DNA from 3 places in the Peribacillus sp. CSMR9 genome. Region 2 is predicted to be linked to each of the others. Evidence: predicted binding sites of a transcription regulator. Region 2 holds the regulator's gene; each other region holds the start of a gene.
The links. Region 2 encodes LexA, which represses DNA repair genes until DNA is damaged. Its sites were predicted from a motif close to CGAACATATGTTCG; they were not measured.
Positions count from the first base shown of each region.

Region 1: addB (helicase-exonuclease AddAB subunit AddB) is a predicted target of LexA. The motif match lies at 2,488-2,501, and genes of this name have one in related genera.
Region 3: recA (recombinase RecA) is a predicted target of LexA. The motif match lies at 2,218-2,231, and genes of this name have one in related genera.

Region 1 is NZ_JAOPHO010000023.1:59,656-64,236, reverse strand. Features, by position in the region: gene N9I19_RS12775 (YhjD family protein) at 562-936, opposite strand; gene N9I19_RS12770 (TVP38/TMEM64 family protein) at 1,229-1,843, shown strand; gene lepB (signal peptidase I) at 1,877-2,440, shown strand; gene addB (helicase-exonuclease AddAB subunit AddB) at 2,631-4,581, shown strand, end outside.
Region 2 is NZ_JAOPHO010000013.1:15,696-20,276, reverse strand. Features, by position in the region: gene tkt (transketolase) at 1-975, opposite strand, end outside; gene N9I19_RS09010 (DUF896 domain-containing protein) at 1,199-1,432, opposite strand; gene N9I19_RS09005 (YneB family resolvase-like protein) at 1,498-2,154, opposite strand; gene yneA (cell division suppressor protein YneA) at 2,174-2,485, opposite strand; gene lexA (transcriptional repressor LexA) at 2,641-3,264, shown strand; gene N9I19_RS08990 (glucosaminidase domain-containing protein) at 3,509-4,123, opposite strand; gene N9I19_RS08985 (hypothetical protein) at 4,427-4,581, shown strand, end outside.
Region 3 is NZ_JAOPHO010000001.1:350,429-355,009, reverse strand. Features, by position in the region: gene rny (ribonuclease Y) at 1-676, opposite strand, end outside; gene recA (recombinase RecA) at 1,026-2,072, opposite strand; gene N9I19_RS01750 (competence/damage-inducible protein A) at 2,420-3,652, opposite strand; gene pgsA (CDP-diacylglycerol--glycerol-3-phosphate 3-phosphatidyltransferase) at 3,675-4,259, opposite strand; gene N9I19_RS01740 (helix-turn-helix domain-containing protein) at 4,420-4,581, opposite strand, start outside.

The DNA of each region.
Region 1 (4,581 bases), on a different contig from region 2:
TTAAACAAAGGAGTATAAGTTTGTGAGTTATTCACTTCACAATATAATAGATAACCTCTATGTTTCACAAAGGTCTTTTTATACATAATGATAGAGATTATATTGATTTGCCGTTTTATTCATCTGCCGTGACCAAAGTAAGGTAAAGGATAACGTTTTCATTTGTCTCTAATATAGACTTATAACAATCTTTTGCAAAAACGTTTTGCTGACTCTAAAATGATAGTGTTGGGGAATAGTTTTATTAAATGTACAGAATAAGATGTGAGTAAAATACCGATTAAATATGAGCATACGAGCCCGGCCTATTATTCGTTAAGACTGTGTCCTCGAAAATGTTTGTCATAATCAGTAAGCAGCTAAATGTGCAAACGGTTTATGACAATAGTTGAGGGTAGTGAGCCTTATCGATCTTGGTCATGATAAATTGAAATCACTCATCTATAAGAAGCAGGAAAGAAGAGATGCGTTTTTTAATGGTCATACTTTCCCTACACCCCAATGCATCTATATAATTAACAGATAATCATACATGGAGGATGGCAGCATAGGGATAAGCTGCTAAATATCCCTAGCATGGTGACTTTTTTCGAAAAAGTAATAACATAACAAGTCTTCCGTTTTATTCCGAAGGCGGGGATTGAAATAATTATGATGTTCTTCATATCCTTTATATAAAAAACAATACATCGTGAAGGATTCATCACGTTTGATTTCACTTACTTTAATATTCTCCTTGCGCAAATAGCGCCGTACCTCGGCAAGATCGTCCTGAACGACTTTTAATATATGCTCGACTAGTTCCGAATAGGGCCTTTTTAATTTAAACGGACTAATTTCGATGACCTTGAGATCCCGGTTTAAGACTGTAATAACCATAGGGAGGTAGATGGCTTTTTCAATCATATTTCGGTCATCTTCTGGAATGCGGGTCATCATGACCGCTCCTTTCTAAAAAAGCACGTTTTTAATATTAATATGTATATCTTGTGAAAATCAGAACGTTTGTTCTCGTTTGTTTATCCTAATGTATTTTCAGTTTATATGCAAGAAGTTTTGATAAATGATGAAATTTTTGTTAACAAGATTATGTTTTCCTGAGATAGGGAAAGTATGAAGATATATGGATAATAATTCTTGCAATTTCAGGGGAAAGTGATATATCTAAAATAAACGGTTTTTAATAAGTTTATGCTGCTTTGATAGTAGCATGTCGAGGGAGATAATTATGGATTTGGATACTATACATGAGTGGTTTACACTTGATAATATATCGGCGCTCATTCAGCAATATCGCTCATTCGGTCCAATTTCCGGAATCTTACTGCCGATGTTGGAAGCTTTTTTGCCCTTTTTACCCTTAGTGGTGTTCGTGCTTGCAAATGCAACGGCTTTTGGTCTCTGGTGGGGATTTTTATTTTCTTGGATTGGTGCAGTAGCGGGGTCTTTTTTGATCTTTTTAGTTATTAGAAGATATGGTCAAATGAGGTTTTTTCGATTTTTGCAAAAACATAAGCAGGTGCAGAGGTTGATGGTTTGGGTGGAAAGCCATGGATTCGGTCCTTTGTTCATACTGCTCTGCTTCCCTTTTACACCGTCGGCCATCGTGAATATCGTGGCAGGACTTTCAAAGGTAAGTCCCTTGCAATATGGACTTGCAGTCGTTGGAGGGAAAGCGGTGATGATTTTTACGATCAGCTTCGTAGGTTACGATTTGGTATCCTTAATACATAAGCCTGTACGTACGATCATTATCGGGATTGTCATCTTTATCTTATGGTTTGCGGGAAAAAGACTGGAAGTCCGATTAAATAAAAGCATGAAGAGAGAAGAAGGACAATAAATTAGTATATAAATGTAGTAGGGGTTGAACCAGATGGAAAAAACAAACAAGAATTCTTTGTCCGATTGGATAAAAGCAGCCATGATAGCTTTTGTTATTTACATCTTAATCCGTACATTTTTCTTTTCAAGCTATGATGTTGAAGGGGATTCGATGCAGCCGACTCTTGAAGACGGCAATAAACTTGTCGTGAATAAAATCCATTATCAGATTCAAGATATCAACCGTTTTGACATTATAGTTTTTCATGCGAATGCACAGGAAGATTATGTTAAGCGAGTTATAGGGATTGCAGGTGACCGCATTCGTTATAAAGATGATTGGCTTTACGTAAATGGTGAGAAAGTGGATGAGCCTTATCTTGAGAAATACAAGGAAGGTTTCCCGGGACAGGATTTTACGGGCGATTTTACATTAAAGGAATTGACGGGCATGACAACAGTCCCGGAGGGCAAGCTTTTTGTCATGGGTGACAATCGCCTTGAAAGTGCGGACAGCCGTCACTTTGGTTACATACCAGTTGAAAATGTTGTCGGTAAAGTCGATGTTCGATATTGGCCGATCAAAGAGTTCAATTATAAATTTACAGGTGAATGATTGAGGAAGCCCGAAAATTATCAGGGCTTTTTCTTTTGGAGGAAACGCGAACGTACGATTGGTGTTTTTTAAAGGGAAACGGTAAAATAATAGAATGTAAATCTAATTGGAAACAGAAACCTAGTCAAAAAGACGAAAGTATTTCTGGTATGATGGATCTAGATATTATGTTGTATAAGGGGGAAAAGAGATGTCACTCCGTTTTTTACTGGGAAGATCGGGTGCAGGGAAAACTTCGAATATATTGGGCGAAATTCGCACCAAATTGGCAGAAAATCCCGAAGGCAATCCAATTATCTACCTCGTTCCTGATCAGATGACGTTTCTATCTGAATATAAATTAATTAAAACACCAGGCCTTGCCGGAATGATCCGTACACAGGTTTTCAGTTTTAGCAGGCTTGCTTGGCGCGTTCTTCAGGAAACTGGGGGAATGAGCCGGCTCCATTTGGACAGCGTTGGCGTTAATATGTTGATAAGGAAAATCATGGAGGATAAAAAAGAAGAGTTAAAGATGTTTCGTCGATCTGCTGATAAGCAGGGGTTCATTGCACAGATGGAGCTTATGCTGGCTGAGTTCAAGCAGTATTGCATCAAACCGGATGACATTCAAAACTATTTGACCGAAACATCACCCTCCGGCAGCGGCATTCAGGATAAACTTCATGACCTTGAATTGGTCTATCAGGCGTTTGAGGATGAAATGGTTGGCAAATATTTAGATTCCGAAGACTATTTCACTTTGCTTATCGAGAAAATGTCTGAGTCTTCATATATAAGGAATGCGGATATCTATATCGATGGTTTTTATAGCTTGACGCCACAGGAATTGTTGATTGTGGAAGAAATGATGAAGCTGTGCAGGAGTGTAACGGTCTCGCTGACGTTAGATCAGCCCTACAGACAATATGCTCCGGATGATTTGCAATTGTTCAGGCAAACGGGAAATCTTTATCATAACCTTTATCAGGCTGGATTGAGGAACGGTATACCCATTTCAGAAGATCGAATCTTAAAAGGGACGGAAAGGTTTGGAAAGAGTCCGGGCCTGAATCATCTGGAAACTTACTTTGCCATTCGTCCTGCACGGACGTTTGGGCAGTCACCTGATGTAACGATTGCCCAGGCAGTTAACCGCAGAGCTGAGATTGAAGGAGTTGCCCGGGACATCTTGACGCTTGTCAGACAGAAACAGCACCGTTTCCGTGATATTGCGATTTTAGTCCGAAATGGAGAGGCATACGCAGATATTTTACAAACCGTTTTTCGGGATTATCAAATCCCCTTGTTCGTCGATTCCAAACGGACCATGCTGAATCATCCTCTGATTGAACTGATTCGTTCGACTTTGGAGATCATCAATGGATATTGGCGTTATGAGCCGGTATTTCGTGCAATCAAGACGGAGCTTCTATTTCCGCTGCAAAAAAATCACGATAGAATGCGCGAACAGGTTGATAAGCTGGAAAACTATGTGCTGGCCCGTGGAATTAAAGGAAGCAGGTGGACGTCCAAAGAGCGTTGGACCTACCGGCGTTTCCGCGGACTGGAACTAGAGGACCGAAACCAGACGGATAAGGAAATGAAGCTTGAGCAAGAGCTGAATGAGATGAAGCAATTATTTACCGAGCCCATCTTGAAGCTATCAAAACGTGTTAAAAAGGCAGCTAATGGCAGGGAATTGTGTGAGGCCCTTTATCTATATCTTGAGGAATTGCATGTACCGGAAAAATTGGAAAAACTGAAACAGGAGGCAGAAGAAGCGGGTGATTTGGTATCGGCTAGAGAGCATGAGCAAACGTGGAATGCGGTTGTCGACTTACTAGACCAATTCGTTGAACTGCTGAGCGGGGAAGAGCTTTCCATGAAACAGTTTGCGGTAGTCATTGAAGCTGGTCTGGAGTCACTTGAATATTCTTTGGTACCGCCGGCAATTGACCAAGTCCTAGTAGCTAATCTCGATTTATCCCGCCTGGATGATGTGAGGACAGCTTTTGTCATCGGCTTGAATGAAGGGGTTTTGCCAGGAAAGGCTTTATCTGACGGAATATTTTCAGATAGTGATCGTGAGCTGCTGCTGGCTGGTGGACTTGATGTTGCTCCAAATTCAAAGGTGCGCCTCCTTGATGAGGAGTTTACTG
Region 2 (4,581 bases):
CTCAGGGTGTGCTTCTTTGTAATTTTTGAACAATTCATTCCAAGCTTCTTCTTTTTGGGCGCCTGCCTCTACAACAGATTCATTGAAGTGAGAATAAACTTCTTCTGGAACATGGAAATCCTCTTCGAATGTCCATTTATAAGCTTCCTTAGTCAACTTCAGCTCATCTGCACCAAGCGGAGCGCCGTGAACAGCAGATTTACCTGAACGGTTTGGTGAACCGTAACCAATAACCGTTTTCACTTCGATTAATGTTGGACGTGCCTCATCGGTTTTCGCTTCTTCAATCGCTTTGGCAATTTCCTGAAGATCGTTCCCGTCCTCAACGCGGACATATTGCCATCCATAAGATTTGAACCGGTTTGCTACACTTTCACTAAATGATTGACTTAAGTCGCCGTCAAGGGATATATCATTAGAATCATATAAAACGACAAGTCTTCCAAGTTGCAGATGTCCTGCTAATGAAGCCGCTTCTGCAGAAACACCTTCCATTAAATCTCCATCCCCACAAATGCTATATGTATAATGATCGACCACATTATAAGATTCACGGTTATAGCTTTCTGCCAAGTGGCGTTCTGCCATTGCCATTCCGACTGCCATTGCAATACCTTGTCCAAGAGGTCCTGTCGTTGCATCTACCCCAGCGGTATGTCCGAATTCGGGATGTCCTGGAGTTTTACTTCCCCATTGGCGGAAGCTTTTCAAATCATCGATAGATAAGCCATAGCCCGATAAATGAAGAAGGCTGTATAACAGCATAGACCCATGACCAGCTGAAAGAACGAAGCGATCTCTATTAAACCAATCTGGATTTTTCGGGTTATGATTCATATATTCAGTCCATAATTTGTACGCCATCGGCGCTGCACCCATGGGCATGCCTGGATGGCCGGAATTAGCCTTTTCAATTGCATCTATCGATAATGTACGAATCGTATTGATAGAAAGTGCATCTAATTTATCTAACATATCGTAAAACATCCCTTCCTGTAATGTACCTCTTTATATTATAGTGACCAGCATAATATCACAACTAAAAACACTATTTACAACCCCGATATTACAATATTTTCTGGAAATTAAAGAAGTCCCCTATTTAGATTAAGCTAAATAGGAGAATACATACATGAATGCACTCCCTTTTTAATCCTTAAAGCTTAAAATGGGGTGTTTCATGATAATAGTCCAAGCATTAATGTAAGTTTCTTTTTTCTTTAATATTCTTTATCTTTTGAGGAGTGACGTCATTACCTTCTGGATCAACGACTTTCACGTGCTCCAACGTATCGGACATGGACCGTCTGAATGTTTCTAAATACTCACTTCTTAATTGGGTTTGCTCTTTCGCCTCGACTTCCGTTAAACCTTCAGCCTTTGCCTTTTTAGAAAGTTCATTAATACGGGCTATTTTTTCTTTTGATAGCATAATTTCGCTCCTTCGTAATCTGCGGATATTGTCATGGTATTAAAAAAAAAGCGAAATTACAAGTTCTATGATTGACTTTCCTGTATATTTAGTTGATGTTCGAGAAAACGCCTGTTCACCGTAGCTTTGGATACATTGTATCCAAAGCCCCTTAAAGTGGCTGCGATTTCTGCAAATGTCAATCCATTGGCCCGGAGTTTAATAATCTCTTCAATGGGAATTTCCATACGTTCCCTTCCAGTAGAATTCCTTTGGTTCTGAAGATTATTTTGAGGGCGGTAGCCTTTTTCAACGGCTCTTATCATCCCGCGTTTTATTTTTAGGTTATGTAATTTCCTTTGATATTCCTCTACAATACCGACTATCTGGATGACCATGGCATCCGAATCCGATAACTCTATTTCCCCATCGTGTGAGAGCGTATAAATTTTCACGTCTTCTTTAAGGATGACATGGAAAAGGGCTATTTTGGCATTCCCTCTTCCTAGTCTTGTTTCGTCCTGGATTAATAGAACTTCGGCTTCTTTGGCTTTAAATAGTTCGATCATGTCAAAAATGCCATCCCGGTTTAACTCATAACCGCTTTCCTGCTCCTTTATTATGGAAACAACTTCCATATCCAACTTTTCGGCCAATTTGACTAATTCATCTTCCTGCCTTGCCAATGATGTCTCCTGTGACTCTTTTTCTGTGCTAACCCTACAATAGATTATTGCCTTCATAATACCCTACCTTCACTGCTTACTGCTGACTTGCCAAATTCTGAACAAGTTCTTCCCCTTTAACCGGTATGACAATGACTTGACCAGGTTTAATCGAATCTGCCCTGACTCCATTATGCTCTTCTATCCAACCAATGAATTCTTTTTTTGTCAAATCAGCTTCATCATATTTTTCGGCAATTCCCCATAGGGTGTCGCCTTCACCTACTTCTATAGAAAGGAAATCTTTTTTTTGATCATTGTCCAATGTACAAGAGAATAAAATTGAAAAGATGAATACTGATCCAGCTAACAGAATCGTATATACATAATTTTTGTATATTTTTTTCATAAATATCCCTCCAAAGCGAATGTTCGTTCGTATGTCATGTCAAAATTATAATACGAACGTTTGTTTCAGTCAACAACTAAATTCGAACTTATGTTTGTATAGAGTTGGGGGCCATGCTATAATGGAGCAAAGAACATTGGAGAAGAGGTGCACATATGACTAAACTATCAAAACGGCAGCAAGATATCCTTGATTTCATTAAAGAAGAGGTCCGCCAAAAAGGGTATCCACCTTCCGTCCGGGAGATTGGCGAAGCAGTGGGACTTGCATCAAGTTCAACAGTACACGGGCATTTATCCCGCCTGGAAAGTAAAGGTCTGATAAGACGTGACCCAACCAAGCCGAGGGCCATTGAAATACTGAACTTGGAGGAAGCGAATAATATCCCCAAAGCTAGTGTCGTGAACGTGCCGTTACTTGGTAAAGTAACCGCGGGCATGCCGATAACTGCAATTGAGAACATAGAAGAATACTTTCCGCTTCCCGAAAGCATGGTTCCACATGATGACCATGTTTTCATGCTAGAAATCATGGGCGAAAGTATGATTGAAGCAGGAATTCATGATGGAGATTATGTCATCGTGAAACAACAAAGCAGTGCCAATAATGGAGATATCGTCGTGGCCATGACGGAAGATGATGAAGCCACTGTAAAACGATTCTTTAAGGAACCGGATTACATAAGGCTTCAGCCTGAGAACTCAAATATGGAACCAATTATTTTAAGAGATGTTTCGATACTTGGAAAAGTAATAGGCTTATATAGACAAATACATTAAAAGCGCTAAACGCGCTTTTTTTTGTTTGTTTAATTTATGTCCGAAATTCTATCATTATGCATTTGGAAGACTAGGGTTGAAATATTTTTTTAATAGAAGCGTGTTTTCATAGGAGTATTAACACATTATTCATTTATGGCGGTTGATAGGCAAAGTATCGCTTTCTGGATATATGTACTTTAGGAAAAATATGAAACCATAAAATTAATAAAGAGCGAGATAAAACCCCGCTCCCTGTAAATGTTCATTTCACTCTTAATCTTTGGTTCACTTTAATAAGGTTAAGATCGACCAATCCATTCCACTGTTGAATCTGCATTTGCGTAGAACCATATGCTTTTGCAAGCGCAGATACGGAATCCCCTTTTTTGACGATATGATAGACCTCTTCGATGCTTTCATCGTATTTAGTTAAATCGCTTGTTTCGATTAGGTTCGCCAGTTTTTCTATATATTTCGGATCCGAGGCGTAACCCGCATCGAATATTGCTTTGAGTGCTTTTTTGTAATCTTGTTCTCCAATGACGGCTGTATACAAACTTCTATTCCATGAAGTTCCCTTTACATATAGATTGGCAAGATCTCTTAGACTTTCTTCCCATGTTGGGTATTTTCTGAATTTGTTCCATACTTGAACGGATGCACCGTTGACGTATTCCATTGTTTGTATAATGACTGACTCGCCCTTAAAATCACCTTTTGTACCGAATATATTCTTTCCTTGATTTGCTAAAAAGCTTGTCCCATATCCACTCTCCAAACAAGCTTGTGCAATGATCACAGAAGGCAAAATTTTAAATTCCTTTTGAATTTTCAGCGCATATGGAGCAATTTCCTTAATAAACGTTTCCTTGCTCATTAGAACCTCCATTATTAAGACTCACTTTCTTAACTGGTTATCTTCATTCATATCGTATTCTAAACCATGAAAAGGGTGACAGCATGTCCAGCAAAAAAGGTACTGATATTTGGTTAATTGTCTTCACTATGATCAAAAAAGAGCAAGCATACATTGAGCGGCTTCACATTGAACTCTGAAAGTCTTCGAAACTTGTTGTATCAACTTTCATTGATCAATCGTTTATATTGCATTAATTAATATGGTATAAATCCTTTGTAAATGGTAAAAGTTAATTGTGAAAACTTCTAAGGTGGTGACATTATGGACTTCCCAACCATCCATACAAACTTTTGGGATGCAGTGATAGCCATTCCTACCATCATGACACTTACTCAACTTATTAAGGTCATGTTTCCAATTCCTCCAAAATTCATCCCTGCCATCGCTTTGGTTCTAGGCTTATTCATTTCCATTTT
Region 3 (4,581 bases), on a different contig from region 2:
CGATTATCCGTCCTTTCATTTCATCGTTTGGAAGATTCACTACAGAAACGGTGGTTTCTGCAACATGATCAGCCGCACAACGCTGAATGGCAAGAGAAAGAACTTCTTTTGCTTTTTTATCAGCTTCTTCTTTGGCACGGGTATCACTTTCTTTAATCATAAGCGCTACATCGTGAGCCAGTTCGTTTTCCATTCGGTCTATAATGATTGCTTTAGCTTCTTCTCGAGTTAAACCGGAAACACGTTCAAGCTCTGTTTGCTGCTTACGAACCGTCTCTTCCACTTTGCTTTCCATCTCTTCAATATGCTGTTGTCTTTGGTTTAGAGAATCTTCTTTTTTCTCCAAAAGGCTTTCACGTTTGTCTAACGTTTCATCCTTTCGGTCCAGATTCTCTTCTCTTTGCAATAACCGATTTTCTTGTTTTTGTAATTCGTTCCTTCTTTCACGGGATTCCCGATCAGAATCAGAACGAACTTTATGAATTTCATCTTTTGCTTCCAACAAGGCTTCTTTCTTAAGAGCTTCCGCTTCACGTTTTGCATCCTCAAGGATGTGTTCTGCAGAGCCCTTTGCCCCTGCTATTTTACTCTCAAATTTTGATTTGTGAATAAAATAACCAACAACTGCACCGACGATTAGGCCAAGCAAAGTGAAGATGATTGTCATGGGTTCCATCGTTTCACCTCCCCTTGCTATGAACTTTTTACATAAAATGTTGAACTGTCGGCAAGTACATTGCACTAAATTCAATATACAGCACTTAATTTTCAAAATTTTAGTTTGAAAAATTGTAAAATATACATATTAATTGTATAGTTGAGAATTTTTATTGTCAAGCGTTTGTCCCTTATGTATCAATGATTATTCAAGTTTTCTTTATATGAACCACCATTAAGTACAGCATTCATTATGGAAAATGTCTGTAAATCCGTTTTCACAGCCATTTAACCCGCTGGAAATTTCACATTTTTCTCACAATATATAGAAAAGGCCTAAGCGATCAAGCTTAGACCTTTTCCTACCATTAATCAAGTAATTCAAAATGTTCTTCTGTTTCATTTTCTTCTGGTGGCAATTCATGTTCTCCATCAAGATTATAGTGATCTCTGATTTTCTGAGAAATTTCCAGAGCGATATCCTGATTTTCTTTTAAGAACAGCTTCGCATTTTCGCGGCCTTGTCCGACACGCTCTTCATTATATGAGTACCATGAGCCGCTTTTAAGGACGATATCAAGATCTGCACCCATATCGATGATTTCACCTTCCTGAGAAATCCCTTGACCATACATGATATCAACTTCTGCTTGACGGAATGGAGGGGCAACCTTGTTTTTTACAACTTTGATTTTAGTTTTATTACCGACAATTTCATTACCTTGTTTTAATTGTTCCGCACGACGCACTTCCAGACGAACAGTTGAATAGAACTTCAATGCCCGGCCTCCCGGAGTCGTTTCTGGGTTCCCAAACATTACACCAATTTTTTCACGGACTTGGTTAATGAAAATGGCAATGGTGTTTGATTTATTAATGGCACCAGACAGTTTCCTAAGTGCCTGAGACATCATCCGTGCTTGAAGACCCATATGGGAATCTCCCATTTCACCTTCGATTTCAGCTTTAGGAACAAGTGCGGCAACCGAATCAATGACTATGATATCTACCGCTCCACTTCGAACTAACGCTTCGGCGATCTCTAAGGCCTGTTCACCCGTATCAGGCTGTGAAAGCAGTAGCTCATCAATATTCACACCAAGTTTTTCTGAATATGCTGGATCTAGAGCATGCTCAGCATCAATGAATGCAGCCGTGCCACCAGTCTTTTGTACTTCTGCAATAGCATGTAATGCAACAGTCGTTTTACCGGAGCTTTCAGGTCCATATATCTCAATGACCCGACCTCTTGGATATCCGCCTACTCCCAATGCTACGTCCAATGCTAAAGAACCGCTTGAAATCGTTGAAATCCTTCGATCAGACTGTTCCCCAAGTTTCATAATAGAACCTTTACCAAATTGTTTTTCAATTTGTTTTAACGCCATATCTAAAGCCGCTTGACGATCACTCACTCAATTTCCTCCTCTATATTCAAATAATCGGCTGTCCGATTAAAGGTTTTCTAACGTTAGCAATTATTTGAGATCAAGGTTTGTATCCTGTCTCAAAACCTATCTTTACTATATACTCTTTTTACTATTTTGCCAAGCAAAAAGTCGAACATTCATTCGTTTTTTTCTTTCGGGATATTCTTTATAAAAAACCATTTTATCTTGAGGAAATCCCCATTTCCATTCACTTACTCACTTTAAAAACTTTTTCCTTTGAATTAACTTTTTTCTTTTTCCCCGTTTTTTCAAGAAACAAACTTTTTCAACCAAATAAAAAAGCAGAGCCGTAAAAAGCTCTGCTTCAGCGTTTATAAATCCCTTAACAGGTAATGACAGCCGTACTTCACACTGCGAATACGGTTCTGCGCCCTGCTTCCGGAAAGATTCAATTCTTTGAAATGAGTCTTTCCATCCCGATAAGAAATGCCAATGAATACTGTACCAACAGGCTTGCCTTCCTGTTCATCCGGTCCTGCGACACCCGTAAAGCTTATGCCTACGTCTGCATCGAGCTTTTTCCGGACATTAGAGGCCATTTCCATTGCACACTCACCGCTGACCACCCCGTGCTCAGAGATGGTATCATCACTGACGCCAAGTACATTTGACTTTGCATCATTCGTATAACTGACAATGCCTCCTTTGAAAACTTTACCGGCCCCTGGGATGGTTGTCAGCTGTTCTTGGAACATTCCACCTGTCAAGCTTTCGGCTGCCGCGATTGAAAGTTTGCGGACCGTTAATTCTTTTACAAGTTCCTTTATTAGCGAAGTATTATCACTTCCATAATAGAACTTACCTACCCGGCTAAGGATTTCTTTTTCCGATTCTAAAATAAGCTCTTCGCATTTTTCTTTGGATGAGTCTTTAGCGGTAATCCTTAACGTCACTTCCCCTTCGGCTGCCAGAGGAGCAATTGTCGGATTCGTTTGATTGACAAGAAGATCTTCAATAACCGTTTCCAGATCTGCTTCACCTATCCCGTAGAACCGAAGAACCTTGGAATCGATCCGTTCGTGCTTATCCAATTTATTCATGATCGATTCATAACCATAACTTAAAAACATCGGCTCCATTTCACTTGGCGGACCAGGTAGAAGCATATATGTAATCCCGGATTTGGACAAGACCATTCCCGGTGCCATGCCATGATCGTTCGCCAACACTTCACTGCCCTCCAATACAAGGGCCTGCTTCTTGTTGTTTTCCGTCATCGGCCGGTCCCGTTTTTGGAAGTAAGCTTCAATGGATTGCAAAGCCTCATCATTAAAAACGAGCTTTTTCCCTATATGGCGAGCAATCGTTTCCTTCGTTAAATCATCTTTGGTAGGTCCTAGTCCACCTGTAAAGACGATCAAGTTCGCCCTTGATTCAGCGATTTCTATAGCTTGTTGTAAACGACGGTCGTTATCCCCGACTACAGTATGGTAAAAAACATTGATTCCCATTTCCGCAAACTGCTGCGATAGGAATCTCCCATTAGTGTTATTGATTTGTCCTAAAAGAAGCTCAGAGCCCACTGCAATGATTTCTGCATCCATCTTTTCAAAACCACCATTCGTTTTACTTGGAATTAACAAATACTTCTTTGTTTTTTACAAAATAATCCAACCCTGACCATATTGTAAAGATTAATGCAATCCATAATGCGATATTAGCAAACGGAAGAGAAATGAGGGCAAATGGAAGGTTATGCAGCAATAATGCCGAAATAGAAACAATTTGTGCCCATGTTTTAATTTTACCAAGCTGGTTCGCTGCAACCACTTCCCCTGTACCCGCCAGTACCAAACGCAAACCGGTCACAGCAAATTCACGACTAATGATCACGATAGCAATCCAAGACTGACCGTACATTAAATCCAGATCAACCAATACAATTAGGGCAGCCGAAACCAGAAGCTTATCAGCCAATGGATCTAAAAATTTCCCTAAATCAGTAATCATATTATATTTCCTGGCAAAATGGCCATCGATCCAATCAGTAGTAGAAGCGATGATAAAGAGGATGGCACCAGCTAAATGTGCCACTGGCAAACTGTATTCTCCCCAAGTCAACGTCCCCCAAGAAAAAGGAACGAGCATGATGATTAAAAATACTGGTATTAAACAGATTCTTGCTACTGTAATCTTATTAGGCAGATTCAAAACTTTTACCTCCAAAATTTACGCCTGCCTTTAGGGCAATGCGTTATAGATCTAAAATAATGCTTATATGTATAATTTAACTCAAAACCAATCTTATGCCAGGTAGAGCAAAATCCGGTCTTAATATTGTATAGAGAAAAAATAGTCATCTATAAGATGACTATTCGGCTTTCGTAAATTGTATCGTTACCAATTGCGTATTCACTTCAGTCGGTGAAATAGAATACTCCAGCTTCTCATCATTTACAAAAATTTCAGTTTCATACGCTCTGCCAATATTGATGACAGCTTCTTTTTCATTGGTGAAATCAATTTCCTGGCT